DNA from 4 places in the Enterobacter cloacae complex sp. genome. Region 4 is predicted to be linked to each of the others. Evidence: predicted binding sites of a transcription regulator. Region 4 holds the regulator's gene; each other region holds the start of a gene.
What was found. The regulator CRP, encoded in region 4, controls carbon source genes, mostly activating them, when cyclic AMP is high. The targets are predictions, from matches to a motif close to ATGTGANNNNNNTCACAT.
Positions count from the first base shown of each region.

Region 1: rhaS (HTH-type transcriptional activator RhaS) is a predicted target of CRP. The motif match lies at 2,308-2,325, and genes of this name have one in related genera.
Region 2: epd (erythrose-4-phosphate dehydrogenase) is a predicted target of CRP. The motif match lies at 2,046-2,063, and genes of this name have one in related genera.
Region 3: cdd (cytidine deaminase) is a predicted target of CRP. The motif match lies at 1,418-1,435, and genes of this name have one in related genera.

Region 1 is NZ_LT991957.1:1,997,560-2,001,749, forward strand. It holds gene rhaT (L-rhamnose/proton symporter RhaT) at 1-420, shown strand, start outside; gene rhaR (HTH-type transcriptional activator RhaR) at 421-1,269, opposite strand; gene rhaS (HTH-type transcriptional activator RhaS) at 1,343-2,179, opposite strand; gene rhaB (rhamnulokinase) at 2,481-3,950, shown strand; gene rhaA (L-rhamnose isomerase) at 3,947-4,190, shown strand, end outside.
Region 2 is NZ_LT991957.1:1,159,865-1,164,054, reverse strand. It holds gene tkt (transketolase) at 1-1,932, shown strand, start outside; gene epd (erythrose-4-phosphate dehydrogenase) at 2,258-3,277, shown strand; gene pgk (phosphoglycerate kinase) at 3,327-4,190, shown strand, end outside.
Region 3 is NZ_LT991957.1:263,351-267,540, forward strand. It holds gene dusC (tRNA dihydrouridine(16) synthase DusC) at 1-108, opposite strand, end outside; gene DBR02_RS01240 (CidA/LrgA family protein) at 277-672, shown strand; gene DBR02_RS01245 (CidB/LrgB family autolysis modulator) at 669-1,364, shown strand; gene cdd (cytidine deaminase) at 1,493-2,377, shown strand; gene sanA (outer membrane permeability protein SanA) at 2,505-3,215, shown strand; gene mglC (galactose/methyl galactoside ABC transporter permease MglC) at 3,343-4,190, opposite strand, start outside.
Region 4 is NZ_LT991957.1:1,674,868-1,679,057, forward strand. It holds gene DBR02_RS08550 (phosphoribulokinase) at 1-804, shown strand, start outside; gene DBR02_RS08555 (OsmC family protein) at 890-1,294, opposite strand; gene crp (cAMP-activated global transcriptional regulator CRP) at 1,606-2,238, shown strand; gene DBR02_RS08565 (YccS/YhfK family putative transporter) at 2,296-4,190, shown strand, end outside.

The DNA of each region.
Region 1 (4,190 bases), 320 kb from region 4:
GGCGTCGACCCGCTGTATGTTGCCCTGCCAAGCTACGTGGTGATCATGGGCGGCGGCGCGCTGGTAAACCTCGGCTTCTGCTTCATTCGGCTGGCAAAAGTGAAGAACCTGTCGGTAAAAGCCGACTTCTCGCTGGCAAAACCCCTGATCATTACCAACGTTCTGCTCTCCGCGCTCGGCGGCCTGATGTGGTATCTGCAATTCTTCTTCTACGCCTGGGGCCACGCCAGCATTCCGGCGCAGTATGACTATATGAGCTGGATGCTGCACATGAGCTTCTACGTGCTGTGCGGCGGGCTGGTTGGGCTGGTGCTGAAGGAGTGGAACAACGCCGGGCGCCGTCCGGTTGGCGTGCTGAGCCTGGGCTGCGTGGTGATTATTATCGCCGCCAACATTGTCGGCCTCGGCATGGCGAACTGATTACGCCGCCTTTCGACTGCGATGACGCCACTGAACCGGCGTCATCCCCACCTCGCGGTTAAACACCACCGAAAAGTAATTACTGTCCTCAAATCCGCAGCGCATCGCCACTTCGCTGACCATCAGCTCCGTATGCTGTAACAGATACTGGGCGTGGCAGATGCGCAGCTGGCGCAGGTAATGGTTTATCGTCATACCCGTCTGGGTGCGGAACTGCTGGCGCAGCGCGCGCTCGCTGCACTGCTCCTGCTCGCAGAATTTTTCCAGCACGAAACTCTTGTTCAGACTGCCCGCAAGCAGTGCGATCAGCTTATCCAGCAGCGCTTCCTGCATGGTGGCGGAGGGATTATCCGTGGCGTAACGATGGCGCTTCAGGGTCATCACCAGCTGGGCGAAAAGCAGCTCCGACATCTGGTTCGCCACCGGGTCGCCCTTCTGGCTCTCCTGCTCCAGCTGGGAAATCGTCTGGCGCACCTGAGCCATGCCGCTGCTGCTTAAGCGCCAGTGCGGTTCGCCTCCGGCATTCAGAAATCCCGGAATGTTGCCCGCCCAGTCGACATTAAGTTTAAGCCTGTCAGGGCAGTAGATGACGTTCTGCAACACCAGATCGTTAACCGAGGCGTAGGCGTGTTTGTCTTCGGCGCGTATGTAAAACAGATCCCCGCGCGTAATGCGGTAGGGCCGGTCGTTGAGAACGTGTAAGCCATTGCCACGCCACACCATCACCAGCTCGCAGAACTCGTGGGTGTGCTCGGCAAAGACATTTTGCGGGTAGCGGTCCGCCACCGCGACAGCCTGACTCGCGGAGGCAAAAAAATCATCTTTGCGAAGAATTAACTGAGCAGCCACACCACAACCTCTACGGCGAATAACCGGACATTATTAGCCTTTTTGCGGCAAAAAAACGGTGACTGCCCTCGCGTTACTGAAGCAACGCGTCCTTCCCCTGACGAATATCGCGCGGCGACCAGCTAAACTCCCGGCGAAACAGCGTCGAGAAGTGGTTACTGTCGCCGAAACCGCAGCGATAAGCGATATCCGTGACGCTTTCGTCGGTATGGCGTAAAAGATGGCGCGCTTTGATCAGGCGCAGACGGTTAAGGTAACGCTGCGGCGTGAGCCCGGTATGCTGCTTGAGCTGACGATGCAGCGTGCGCAGCGAGAGCGAAAAGTCGTCTGCCAGCGTTTCCCAGCAGACATCTTCAGCGAAATGATCTTCCAGCCAGGCCATGAGCTGGTTCAGCCGCGCGTCGTTATTTTCCATCCCTTCCACCAGGCTGCTGCGGCGCAGCAGCACCAGCAGCTGCATAAACAGCAGCTCGCGGGTGGCAATCGCGTGCGTCTCCTCTGCGTCCTCGCTCTGCTCCATCTGGCTCACCAGCTGACGCACCTGCTGCAACGTGGACTGATTCACCCGCCAGTGCGACGGATAGTGGCCATCCTTCTCTTGCGGCAACAGCTGATTCAGCCCGGAGAGAAACTGGAACGCGTCCGGAGAACGATAGAGCACGTTGGTCAGGCACAGGTTGTCGGTATGTTCATACAGGTGCCTGTCGTGGTCGCGCACGAAGCACACCGTACCGCCGCTGATGGTATACGGCTGACCGTTGAACACGTGGATGCCCGTTCCGTGCTCAACAATCACAATCTCATGAAAATCATGATGATGCTCAGGAAATGCAGCCTGAGGAAGCCGTGGCTCAATCGCGACCGGAGAAGCTCCCGAAGGAAAAAAATCGACGCTGTGCAGTACGGTCATAACGGCCCCCACCAATGAGAAAAGTTCTCAAAATAGTAATTAAGGCCTTCCACGCTCACCTTAAATTTTTGACAGTAAACCGCGCAAAAGCTGCCGGTTTTTCAAGAAACAGGCGGAAAGATCGGGAAATGCGGTCAGCGTCACACTGCCTGCAAACCCCGTCATTACTGGAAACTGTGAACTCCCTCACGTTCACCTTTGCTTTCTTGCCAGCGCGAGATTTGGGTTGTCAGTGGCGAGAAGGTGGCTATTTCTTCCCTTTCTTACACTCATCGCTAATGACTTAAGAAAGGACCCGACCATGACTTTTCGCCATTGTGTGGCTGTCGATTTAGGCGCATCCAGCGGCCGTGTAATGCTCGCCACCTGGGACTGTGACCAGCACACCCTTACGCTTCGCGAAATGCACCGTTTCGCCAATTGTCTGCAAAAACAGGACGGTTTTGTGACCTGGGATATCGATGCGCTGGAAGCGGAGATCCGCACCGGACTTCACCACGTCTGCGAAGACGGTATCCGCATCGACAGTATCGGCATTGATACCTGGGGCGTGGATTACGTGCTGCTGGACAGTCACGGCGAACGCGTCGGCCTGCCCGTCTCTTACCGCGACAGCCGCACCGATGGGCTGATGGCGCACGCCATCGCGCAGCTTGGCAAGGAGAACATCTATGGTCGCAGCGGCATCCAGTTCCTGCCGTTTAACACGCTGTATCAGCTGCGGGCGCTGGTTGAGCAACAGCCAGAGCTGGTTGAAAAGGTGGCGCATGCGCTGCTGATCCCGGACTACTTAAGCTATCGTCTGACCGGCAACATGAACTGGGAATACACCAACGCCACCACCACGCAGCTGGTCAATATCAACACCGATAACTGGGATGAACACCTGCTGGCATGGACGGGCGCCTCGCCGTCCTGGTTCGGCACGCCAACCCATCCGGGCAACGTGATCGGCCAGTGGATTTGCCCGCAGGGGAATGAAATTCCCGTTGTCGCCGTCGCCAGTCACGACACCGCAAGCGCGGTCATTGCCTCGCCGCTCGCCAGCAAAGACGCGGCCTATCTCTCCTCCGGCACCTGGTCGCTGATGGGTTTTGAGAGCAAAACGCCCTACACCAGCGACGCCGCGCTGGCCGCCAATATCACCAACGAAGGCGGTGCCGAAGGACGCTACCGCGTGCTGAAGAACATCATGGGCCTGTGGCTGCTCCAGCGGGTGCTGAAAGAGCAGAACGTCACCGACCTGCCCGCGCTTATCGCGGAAACCGAAAAGCTGAAGGCCTGCACCTTCCTGATTAACCCGAACGACGACCGCTTTATTAACCCGGTGCACATGAGCGCTGAGATCCAGGCCGCCTGTTTTGACGCGGGGCAGCCGGTACCTTCCCGCCCCGCCGAGCTGGCGCGCTGTATTTTTGACAGCCTCGCCCTGCTCTATGCCGACATCCTGAGCGAGCTGGCTGACCTTCGCGGTAAACCGTTCACCCAGCTGCACATCGTGGGCGGCGGCTGCCAGAACCAGCTGCTGAACCAGCTCTGCGCCGATGCCTGCGGCATTACCGTGGTGGCAGGCCCCGTAGAGGCTTCCACGCTCGGCAACATCGGCATTCAGCTAATGACGCTGGACGAACTATTAAACGTTGACGATTTCCGTTCGGTGGTGACGGCGAATAACAGCCTGACCACCTTCACCCCCAATCCCTGCCATGACATTGCCCGCTACCGGGCGCAGTTTCAGCAAAAACGACTGACTAAGGAGCTTTGCGCATGACCACTCAACTTGAACAAGCCTGGGACCTGGCTAAACAGCGTTTCGCCGCCGTCGGCGTGGATGTCGAAGAGGCGCTGCGCCAGCTCGACCGTCTGCCCGTCTCCATGCACTGCTGGCAGGGTGATGACGTTGCCGGCTTCGAGAACCCGGGCGGTTCCCTGACGGGTGGCATTCAGGCAACGGGTAACTACCCGGGCAAAGCGCGCAACGCCACCGAACTGCGTGCGGATCTTGAACTGG
Region 2 (4,190 bases), 520 kb from region 4:
AAAGCCAAATCCGGCCATCCGGGTGCCCCAATGGGCATGGCTGACATCGCCGAAGTCCTGTGGCGTGATTTCCTTAACCACAACCCACAGAACCCGGCATGGGCAGACCGCGACCGTTTCGTGCTGTCTAACGGCCACGGCTCTATGCTGATCTACAGCCTGCTGCACCTCACCGGCTACGATCTGCCAATCGAAGAGCTGAAAAACTTCCGTCAGCTGCACTCCAAAACTCCAGGTCACCCGGAAGTGGGCTACACCGCAGGCGTTGAAACCACCACCGGCCCGCTGGGTCAGGGCATTGCGAACGCAGTGGGTATGGCGATTGCTGAGAAGACCCTGGCGGCACAGTTCAACCGTCCGGGCCACGACATCGTTGACCACTTCACCTACGCGTTCCTGGGCGACGGCTGCATGATGGAAGGCATTTCTCACGAAGTGTGCTCCCTGGCAGGTACCCTGAAACTGGGTAAACTGGTTGCGTTCTACGACGACAACGGCATCTCCATCGACGGTCACGTTGAAGGCTGGTTCACTGACGACACCGCTGCACGTTTCGAAGCCTACGGCTGGCACGTTGTGCGTGGCGTTGATGGCCACGATGCTGACTCGATTAAACGTGCAGTAGAAGAAGCGCGCGCCGTGACCGACAAACCGTCCCTGCTGATGTGCAAAACCATCATCGGCTTCGGCTCTCCGAACAAAGCGGGCACCCATGACTCCCACGGCGCACCGCTGGGCGACGCGGAAATCGCACTGACCCGTGAAGCGCTTGGCTGGAAACACCCAGCCTTCGAAATCCCGTCTGAGATCTATGCTCAGTGGGATGCGAAAGAAGTGGGTCAGGCGAAAGAAGCGGCCTGGAACGAGAAGTTTGCGGCTTACGCAAAAGCCTTCCCGCAGGAAGCAGCCGAGTTCACCCGTCGTATGAAAGGCGACATGCCGTCTGATTTCGACGCGAAAGCGAACGAGTTCATTGCGAAATTGCAGGCGAACCCGTCTAAAATCGCCAGCCGTAAAGCGTCTCAGAATGCGATCGAAGCGTTTGGTCCATGGCTTCCAGAATTCCTCGGCGGTTCCGCTGACCTGGCGCCATCTAACCTGACCCTGTGGTCTGGATCTAAGCCAATCAACGAAGATGCTGCCGGTAACTACATCCATTACGGTGTACGTGAATTCGGTATGACCGCTATCGCGAACGGTATCTCCCTGCACGGTGGTTTCCTGCCGTACACCTCTACCTTCCTGATGTTCGTGGAATATGCACGTAACGCCGTGCGTATGGCAGCGCTGATGAAACAGCGTCAGGTGATGGTCTACACCCACGACTCCATCGGTCTGGGCGAAGATGGTCCAACTCACCAGCCGGTAGAGCAGGTAGCTTCCCTGCGCGTGACCCCGAACATGAGCACATGGCGTCCATGTGACCAGGTTGAATCTGCGGTGGCGTGGAAATACGGCGTTGAGCGTCAGGACGGCCCGACCGCGCTGATCCTCTCCCGTCAGAACCTGGCGCAGCAGGAGCGTACCCCAGAGCAGCTGGCGAACATCGCGCGCGGTGGCTACGTGCTGAAAGATTGCGCGGGCCAGCCTGAGCTGATCTTCATCGCGACCGGTTCTGAAGTTGAACTGGCTGTTGCAGCATGGGAAAAACTGACTGCCGAAGGCGTGAAGGCGCGCGTGGTCTCTATGCCGTCTACCGATGCGTTCGACAAGCAGGATGCGGCTTACCGTGAATCCGTACTGCCTAAAGCGGTTTCCGCTCGCGTGGCGGTGGAAGCGGGTATCGCTGACTACTGGTTCAAATACGTGGGCCTGAACGGTGCTATCGTCGGTATGACCACCTTCGGTGAGTCTGCACCGGCTGAGCAGCTGTTTGAAGAGTTCGGCTTCACCGTTGAGAACGTTGTCGCGAAGGCGAAAGAACTGCTGTAATTGCTGTTTTGCCCGGTGGCGCTTACGCTTACCGGGCCTACAAATGGCACAAAACGTAAGCCGGGTACGCGTAAGCATCACCCGGCTTTTTTGTAGACATTATTCCACCAGAAATGTGACGCAAGTCATATAGCTCGCTTATTCATCTGGACAACCATTCCTTTTATTCCGCGATTCGCTTATTCTTGCTGAAGCGTTTCAGTCGATTAAATGTTCGACAATTGACCAATCGATCGCAGTTTGTGACAGCAAGGATTCCCCTTCGGGCGTCGCTGGATTACTCTTTCAGCCACCTCAAACTCAGGGATAGCTTTGCAGGAGATCTATGACCGTACGCGTAGCGATTAATGGCTTCGGTCGCATCGGGCGCAACGTGGTTCGTGCATTATATGAATCCGGGCGTCGTGCGGAAATCACCGTGGTGGCAATCAATGAACTGGCGGATGCTGCGGGCATGGCGCATTTATTGAAATATGACACCAGCCACGGCCGCTTTGCCTGGGACGTTCGCCAGGAAAGGGAACAGCTGTTCGTCGGTGACGATGCAATCCGCGTGCTGCATGAGAACAGTATTGAAGGGCTGCCCTGGCGCGAACTGGGTGTGGATGTGGTCCTGGACTGTACCGGCGTGTACGGTAACCGCGAACATGGCGAAGCGCATCTGAAGGCCGGTGCGAAAAAAGTCCTGTTCTCCCATCCCGGCAGTCACGACCTCGACGCCACCGTCGTGTTTGGCGTCAACCAGCACGAGCTGCACGCTGAACACCGCATTGTCTCCAACGCCTCCTGCACCACCAACTGCATTATTCCGGTCATTAAACTGTTAGACGATGCGTACGGCATTGAATCAGGCACCGTGACCACGATTCACTCCGCCATGCACGATCAGCAGGTTATCGACGCCTATCATCCGGATTTACGACGCACTCGCGCGGCGAGCCAGTCCATTATTCCGGTGGATACGAAACTGGCTGCGGGGATCACCCGTATTTTCCCGCAGTTTAACGACCGTTTCGAAGCGATTGCCGTGCGTGTTCCGACGATAAACGTCACCGCAATCGATCTTAGCGTGACGGTAAAAAAACCGGTAAAAGCCTGTGAAGTCAACCTGTTGCTGCAAAAAGCGGCACAGGGAGCATTTCATGGTATAGTTGACTATACGGAATTACCGTTGGTCTCAGTAGATTTTAACCACGACCCGCACAGCGCCATCGTGGATGGCACGCAGACGCGAGTCAGTGGTGCGCACCTTATCAAGACGCTGGTCTGGTGTGATAACGAATGGGGCTTTGCTAACCGAATGCTCGACACCACGTTAGCCATGGCCGCAAAAGGTTTCAGGTAGAGCGCACCTTGCGCTTGCAAAACTTTAAGAATCAACGAGAGGATTCACCATGTCTGTAATTAAGATGACCGATCTGGATCTGGCAGGTAAACGCGTTTTCATCCGTGCCGATCTGAACGTACCGGTTAAAGATGGCAAAGTGACCAGCGACGCGCGTATTCGTGCATCTCTGCCAACCATTGAACTGGCTCTGAAGCAGGGCGCTAAAGTGATGGTCACCTCCCACCTGGGCCGTCCAACTGAAGGCGAGTACAACGAAGAGTTCTCTCTGCTGCCGGTTGTTAATTACCTGAAAGACAAACTGTCCAACCCGGTTCGCCTGGTGAAAGATTACCTGGACGGCGTAGACGTTGCCGAAGGTGAGCTGGTTGTTCTGGAAAACGTTCGCTTCAACAAAGGCGAAAAGAAAGACGACGAAACCCTGTCCAAAAAATACGCTGCACTGTGCGACGTGTTCGTGATGGATGCATTCGGTACGGCTCACCGTGCGCAGGCATCTACCCACGGTATCGGTAAATTTGCAGACGTTGCGTGTGCAGGTCCGCTGCTGGCTGACGAACTGGAAGCACTGGGTAAAGCACTGAAAGAACCTGCTCGTCCAATGGTTGCTATCGTTGGTGGTTCTAAAGTGTCTACTAAACTGACCGTACTGGATTCCCTGTCCAAAATCGCTGACCAGCTGATCGTTGGCGGTGGTATCGCGAACACCTTCGTTGCCGCTCAGGGCCACAACGTGGGTAAATCCCTGTATGAAGCAGACCTGGTTGACGAAGCCAAACGCCTGCTGGGCACCTGCGATATCCCGGTTCCAACTGACGTTCGCGTGGCAACCGAGTTCTCCGAAACCGCTACCGCGACCCTGAAATCTGTTAACGACATCAAAGATGAAGAGCAGATTCTGGACCTGGGCGAC
Region 3 (4,190 bases), 1.4 Mb from region 4:
CACGCGCAAGAACTCCGTCACGCAGAGATCGTAATCGTTCACCTCGGTCAGCAGCTCGCGCACGAGCGAGTCGAGCACGCCTTCCATCGGGGCCAGTAAAACACGCATTCTGAGTACCTGTGAAAAAAGACGCGCTATAGTAGCTGCTCTCTATGACTGTGGAAAGCCCGGCGTTCCATTCAGGAATGGCTGTTATGCTCAAAATTCATGTTGTGATCCGTGGCACATTTTCAGGTTTAATTGTATGATGAATACGTCTCAGCAAGGACTTTCACCATGAGCAAATCACTGAATACTCTCTGGCAATACCTTCGGGCCTTCGTCCTGATTTATGCCTGCCTGTACGCTGGCATTTTTATCGCGTCGCTGCTGCCGATTACCATACCCGGCAGCATTATCGGCATGCTGATCCTCTTTGTGCTGTTGGCATTACAGGTGCTGCCCGCGAAATGGGTCAACCCGGGGTGCTTCGTTCTCATTCGCTATATGGCCCTGCTTTTTGTGCCTATCGGCGTTGGGGTTATGCAGTATTACGATGTGCTTAAAGCGCAATTCGGCCCGATAGTCGTCTCCTGCGCTATCAGTACGCTGGTGGTTTTTCTGGTGGTCAGCTGGAGCTCACATATTGTGCATGGCGAACGTAAAGTGGTTGGGGAGAAAACAAAAAAATGATGGAAAATATCTGGTGGTCCCTGCCGTTAACCCTGGCGGTGTTCTTCGCTGCCCGTAAGCTCGCGGTTCGTTTTAAAATGCCACTGCTGAACCCGCTGCTGGTCGCCATGGTGGTGATCATTCCTTTTCTGCTGTTCACCGGCATACCTTATGAACGTTACTTCGCCGGGAGCAAAATCCTCAACGATTTATTGCAGCCTGCCGTGGTGGCGCTGGCGTTTCCTTTATATGAGCAACTGCATCAGATCCGAGCGCGCTGGAAGTCCATCATCACCATCTGCTTTGTGGGTAGCCTGGTGGCGATGATCACCGGCACGTCAGTGGCCCTGTTGATGGGCGCGTCGCCGCAGATTGCCGCCTCTATCCTGCCAAAATCCGTGACCACGCCGATCGCCATGGCCGTGGGCGGCAGCATCGGAGGCATCCCGGCCATTAGCGCCGTATGCGTGATTTTTGTCGGTATCCTGGGGGCGGTGTTTGGCCATACGCTGCTGAACATCATGAAAATACGCACCAAAGCGGCGCGCGGTCTGGCGATGGGTACCGCCTCGCACGCGCTGGGCACCGCACGCTGTGCGGAACTGGATTATCAGGAAGGGGCATTCAGCTCGCTGGCGCTGGTGATTTGCGGGATTATTACTTCCCTGGTCGCGCCGTTCATCTTCCCGATTATTCTGGCCGTGATGGGCTAAAATTTGCGATGCGTCGCGCAAATTTCATTTTCATTTCATAAGTTGCACACATAATGAGATTTGGATCACATATAAAGGCCGTTCGGCTCCGTACACTACCGATCCATTAACCTTGATGAGGCAACGTCATGCATCCACGTTTTCAAGCTGCTTTCTCTCAGCTTGCAGAGAATTTGCAATCAGCCCTGGCTCCGGTTCTGGCGGATGCGCATTTCCCCGCCCTGCTGACGGCAGATCAGGTCACGACGCTTAAGCAGGCAACGGGGCTGGACGAAGACGCGCTGGCTTTCGCCCTGCTGCCGCTGGCAGCTGCCTGCGCCCGCGCAGACCTTTCCCATTTTAACGTAGGCGCGATTGCGCGCGGCGTAAGCGGGACCTGGTACTTCGGCGGGAATATGGAGTTTCTCGGTGCGACCATGCAGCAAACCGTTCACGCGGAGCAGAGCGCTATCAGTCATGCCTGGCTGCGCGGTGAAAAAGCCCTGCGCGCCATTACCGTCAACTACACCCCTTGCGGCCACTGCCGCCAGTTTATGAATGAGCTGAACAGCGGGCTGGAACTGCGTATCAACCTGCCGGGCCGCGCGCCGCATACGCTGGGCGATTACCTGCCCGACGCTTTCGGCCCGAAAGATCTTGGGATCAAAACCCTGCTGATGGACGAGCAGAACCACGGATATGCGCTCTCTGGGGATGCGCTCAGCGAAGCGGCCATTTCAGCCGCCAACAAAAGCCACACGCCGTACAGTAAATCCCCAAGCGGCGTCGCCCTTCAGTGCCGCGACGGTCGCATCTTCACCGGGAGCTATGCTGAGAATGCCGCGTTCAACCCGACGCTGCCTCCGCTTCAGGGCGCACTGAACCTTCTCAGCCTGAACGGGTACGACTATCCGGATATTCAGCGCGCGATCCTGGCTGAAATTGCCGATGCGCCGCTGATCCAGTGGGACGCAACCGCAGCCACGCTGAAAGCGCTGGGCTGTACAACCATCGACCGCGTGCTACTTGCCTGATCGTCCCGGCGGGCAGAAATGCCCGCCAGTCTGACGAAAAACCCCTCAGTTGATTCGCTGTTTCTTGCGCTAACCAGGCGGGTACAGTAGCCTGAGGGAAATTTCATCATCGGTACGAGCCATCTGCATGTTAAAGCGCGTGTTTTACAGCCTGTCTGTCCTGGTCGGCATACTGCTGTTGATCGTGCTGGGTCTCGACCGCTGGATGAGCTGGAAAACAGCCCCCTACATTTTTGACGATCTTCAGGACCTCCCCTACCGACAGGTTGGCGTCGTGCTTGGTACCGCCAAGTATTACCGCACCGGCGTCATCAATCAGTATTACCGATATCGTATTCAGGGCGCCCTGAACGCCTATAACAGCGGTAAGGTGAACTATCTGCTGTTAAGCGGCGATAACGCCCTGCAAAGCTATAACGAGCCGGTGACGATGCGCAAAGATTTGATTGCCGCAGGCGTTGACCCGGCCGATATCGTGCTCGACTACGCCGGATTCCGCACCCTTGATTCCATCGTGCGTACCCGCAAGGTGTTCGACACCAACGATTTCATCATCATCACCCAGCGTTTCCACTGCGAGCGGGCGCTGTTTATCGCCCTGCATATGGGGATCCAGGCCCAGTGCTACGCCGTGCCGTCACCAAAAGATATGCTGAGCGTACGCGTACGTGAGTTTGGCGCCCGTTTTGGCGCGCTGGCTGACCTGTACCTGTTCAAGCGTGAACCGCGCTTCTTAGGCCCGCTGGTGCCAATCCCGGCGATGCATGAAGTGCCTGAAAATGCGCAAGGTTATCCGGCGGTGACGCCGGAGCAGCTGCTGGAAATGCAGAAGAAGTAATAACTGATGTCGGGTGGCGGCTTCGCCTTACCCGACCTACGATCGCGATTTTGTAGGCCCGGTAAGCGTCGCGCCACCGGGCAAAAAAAGGCCCGCTACGTGAGCGGGCCTTTTCATTCTGAAGAACTTATTTCTTACGCGCGTACTTCAGTGAATCCAGGGCAACCGCGAAGATGATGATCGCACCCTTGATGATGTACTGCCAGTACGGGTTCACGCCGATGTAGGTCAGGCCATAGTTGATCACGGTGAAGATGATCACACCGGTCACCACGCCCAGCACGGTACCCACGCCGCCGCTGAAGGAGACCCCGCCGACCACGCAGGCCGCAATCGCATCCAGTTCGTACATAAAGCCGAGGTTGTTGGTCGCAGAGCCGATACGGCCCGCTTCCAGCATCCCGCCAAAGGCATAGAACACGCCGGACAGGGCATAAATCATCAGCAGGTTCAGCGCAACGTTGACCCCGGAGACTTTCGCCGCTTCCGGGTTGCCGCCGATGGCGAAAATGTTTTTACCGAAGCGGGTTTTGTTCCACAGGATCCAGACGAACGCCACCGCGATCAGCGCATAGAAGGTGATATAGGAGAGACGGAAGCTGCCCAGCGCAACAAACCCCTGCGTGAAGGTAGAGAAGCCGCTGTCGAAGCCAGAGATCGGGGACGCGCCGACGAAATCGTAGTACAGGGAGTTAATACCGTAAACGATGATCATCGTACCCAACGTGGTGATGAATGGCGTCACGTTCAGGTAAGCAATGATGATGCCGTTAATCAGGCCGATCACCGCGCCGATGGCGCACACAATCAGGATCACCACGAAAATTGGCATGGTCGCCATCTCCGGGAACACCTTGTTGGCGTTTTCCATCGACTGCAACAGGGTCGCCGCAATGACCGCCGCCAGACCGACCTGGCGCCCTGCCGAAAGGTCAGTCCCCTGGGTAACGATAAGCCCCGCCACGCCCAACGCGA
Region 4 (4,190 bases):
CTCGCCTTCCGCAAGATCTTCGCACAGCTGAATTTACGGGCGGCAGAGGTAGAGGGCGACAGCTTTCACCGCTACACGCGCCCGGAGATGGACATGGCCATCCGCAAGGCGCGGGATCTGGGTAAACACATCAGCTACTTTGGTCCAGAGGCGAATGACTTCGGCCTGCTGGAGCAAACCTTCCGCGAATACGGGCAAAGCGGCACCGGACAGTCCCGCAAGTATCTGCACACCTACGATGAAGCCGTTCCCTGGAACCAGGTACCCGGCACGTTCACGCCTTGGCAGCCGCTGCCGGAACCGACTGACGTGCTGTTTTACGAAGGGTTGCACGGCGGCGTGGTGACGCCTCAGCACGACGTGGCGCGCCACGTGGATTTGCTGGTGGGGGTGGTGCCGATTGTTAACCTTGAGTGGATCCAGAAGCTGACGCGCGACATCAGCGAGCGCGGCCACTCGCGTGAAGCGGTGATGGACTCGGTGGTGCGCTCCATGGAAGACTACATCAACTTCCTGACGCCACAGTTCTCCCGCACCCACATTAACTTCCAGCGCGTGCCCACCGTGGATACCTCTAACCCGTTCGCCGCGAAAAGCATTCCCTCGCTGGACGAAAGCTTTGTGGTGATCCACTTCCGCAACCTGGAAGGCATCGATTACCCCTGGCTGCTGGCGATGCTGCAAGGCTCGTTTATTTCGCACATGAATACGTTAGTGGTGCCGGGCGGAAAAATGGGGCTGGCGATGGAGCTGATCATGACGCCGCTGGTGCAGCGGCTGATGGAAGGGAAGCAGATCGCGTGATTTTTTTGCCCGGTGGCGCTGCGCTTACCGGGCCTACGTTCATGCTTTTGTAGGGCGGGTCAGCGAAGCGCCACCCGCCAAAAAATTAAGCCTCGACCACTTCATACGAATGGGTGATGTTTACCGCTTTCTCCAGCATCAACGCCACGGAGCAGTACTTCTCCGCTGAGAGATCCACCGCGCGTGACACCGCCGCGTCTTTCAGCGCTTTCCCGGTGACAACAAAATGCAGATTGATGTGCGTGAACAGGCGTGGCGCCTCTTCGCGACGTTCTGACGTCAGCTTCACTTCACAATCGGTCACGTCATGACGGCCTTTTTGCAGGATCGACACCACGTCGATCGCGCTGCATCCCCCTGCCGCCATCAGCACCATTTCCATCGGGCTTGGGGCTTTATCACCGGAGTTACCGTCCATCAAAACCTGGTGCCCGGAGGCCGACTCGCCCAGGAACGTTAACCCTTCAACCCATTTCACACGCGCTTGCATATTCACTCACTCCAACGTTGCATTTTTTATGACAGATTACGTGTACGTTACATTTCTCGCAACGGAAGGCGACCTGCGTCATGCTGAAGCGAGACACCAGGAGACACGCGGCGAAAGCTATGCTAAAACACTCTGGATGCTACAGTAATACATTGACGTTACACATGTATGCAGAGGACATCAAACTTTACTGGCTGCGAAACGTTACGACAGCCGACTTCCCAGGGTATGGGTAAGAATTCGATTGCAACCCCAGAGTCCGGATGCATCTTATGACTCTGGTGACAGCTTATAACAGAGGATAACAGCGCATGGTGCTTGGCAAACCGCAAACAGACCCGACTCTCGAATGGTTCTTGTCTCATTGCCACATTCATAAGTACCCATCAAAGAGCACGCTGATTCACCAGGGTGAAAAAGCGGAAACGTTGTATTACATCGTTAAAGGCTCGGTGGCCGTGCTGATCAAAGATGAAGAAGGGAAAGAGATGATCCTTTCTTATCTGAACCAGGGCGATTTTATCGGTGAACTGGGCCTGTTTGAAGAAGGCCAGGAACGTAGCGCCTGGGTTCGTGCTAAAACAGCATGTGAAGTGGCTGAAATTTCTTACAAGAAATTCCGTCAGCTGATTCAGGTCAACCCTGACATCCTGATGCGTCTTTCTTCCCAGATGGCACGCCGTCTGCAAGTGACCTCTGAGAAGGTGGGTAACCTTGCTTTCCTGGACGTAACCGGTCGTATCGCGCAGACGCTGCTGAACCTGGCGAAACAGCCGGACGCCATGACCCACCCTGACGGTATGCAAATTAAAATTACCCGCCAGGAAATCGGTCAGATCGTCGGCTGCTCCCGTGAAACAGTGGGCCGTATCCTGAAGATGCTGGAAGACCAGAACCTGATCTCCGCCCACGGTAAAACCATCGTGGTTTACGGGACCCGTTAATTCCGGTCAGACGGCGTGCCGCCGCAGGGTGGCACGCCGTTTTTGTCTCTACTCCTCATGTGGCGCAGGCTGATCTATCACCCGGAAGTTAACTACGCACTGCGACAAACGCTGGTGTTGTGTCTCCCCGTGGCCGTGGGCCTGCTCCTCGGACATCTTCAGCAGGGGTTGCTGTTTTCTCTCGTGCCCGCCTGCTGCAACATTGCCGGTCTGGACACGCCGCATAAACGCTTTTTCAAACGCCTGATTATTGGCGGCTGCCTGTTTGCCGGCTGTAGCCTTGCCGTGCAGCTTTTACTGGCCCGCGACATACCGCTGCCGCTGATCCTGACCGTGCTGGCGATGACGCTCGGCGTAACCGCCGAAATCAGCTCGCTGCACGCCCGACTGCTTCCCGCGTCGCTGATAGCCGCCATCTTCACCTTAAGCCTTGCGGGCAATATGCCGGTGTGGGAGCCATTGCTGATCTACGCCCTCGGCACGCTGTGGTACGGGCTGTTTAACTGGTTCTGGTTCTGGCTGTGGCGGGAACAGCCGCTGCGTGAATCCCTGAGCCTGCTCTACGTGCAGCTTGCTGAATACTGCGAAGCAAAATACACCCTTCTCACCCAGCATACCGACCCGGAAAAATCCCTGCCGCCGCTGCTGGAGCGGCAGCAAAAAGTGGTGGATCTGATCAGCCAGTGCTACCAGCAGCTGCACATGCTTGCCGCCAATAAAAATCATGAATATAAGCGGCTGCTGCGTACCTTCCAGGTCGGGCTGGATTTGCAGGAGCATATCTCCGTCAGCCTGCATAATCCGGAAGAGGTGCAAAAGCTGGTGGAGCGCAGCCATGCGGAAGCGGTGATCCGCTGGAACGCGCAGACCGTCGCGGCGCGCCTGCGGGTGTTGGCTGATGATATTCTCTATCACCGCTACCCGACGCGCTTTAACATGGATAAACAGCTCGGCGCGCTGGAGAAGATTGCGCGTCAGCACGCGGATAACCCGGTCGGACAATTTGCCGCCTGGCATTTCAGCCGCATCGCCCGCGTGCTGCGCACCCAGCGCCCACTTTATGCCCGCGACCTGATGGCCGATAAGCAAAAACGGCTCCCGCTGCTGCCCGCGCTGAAAAGCTACCTGTCACTGAAGTCTTCCGCCCTGCGCAACGCCGCGCGGATCAGCGTGATGCTGAGCATCGCCAGCCTGATGGGAATGGCCCTGCACCTGCCGAAACCCTACTGGATCTTAATGACCGTGCTGTTTGTTACCCAGAACGGCTATGGCGCCACGCGGGTCCGGATTCTGCATCGTGCGGGCGGCACGATGGCGGGGCTGATTATCGCGGGCGTGACGCTGCACTTTCACGTGCCGGAGGGCTATACCCTGGCCGGTATGTTGGCGATTACCCTGGTGAGTTATCTGATCATCCGCAAAAACTACGGCTGGGCGATGGTGGGCTTTACGGTGACGGCGGTGTATACCCTGCAACTGCTCACGCTTAACGGGGAACAGTTTATTATTGCCCGGCTGGTCGATACGCTGATTGGCTGTCTGATCGCCTTTGGCGGCATGGTCTGGCTGTGGCCGCAGTGGCAGAGCGGGCTGCTGAGGCAGAACGCCCACGACGCGCTGGAGGCCGATCAGCAGGCCATTCGTCTGATCCTGAGCGACGACCCGCAGCCTTCCCCGCTGGCCTACGAGCGCATGAAGGTCAACCAGGCGCACAACGCCCTGTTCAACTCCCTGAACCAGGCCATGCAGGAGCCGGGCTTTAACGCGCACTACCTGGCGGACATGAAGCTGTGGGTGACGCACAGCCAGTTTATCGTCGAGCACATCAACGCCATGACCACGCTGGCGCGCGAGCACACCATGCTGACGCCAGACCTGGCGCAGCGCTATTTGCAGTCGTGTGAAATTGCGTTGCAGCGCTGCCAGCAGCGTCTGGAGTATGACGCGCCGGG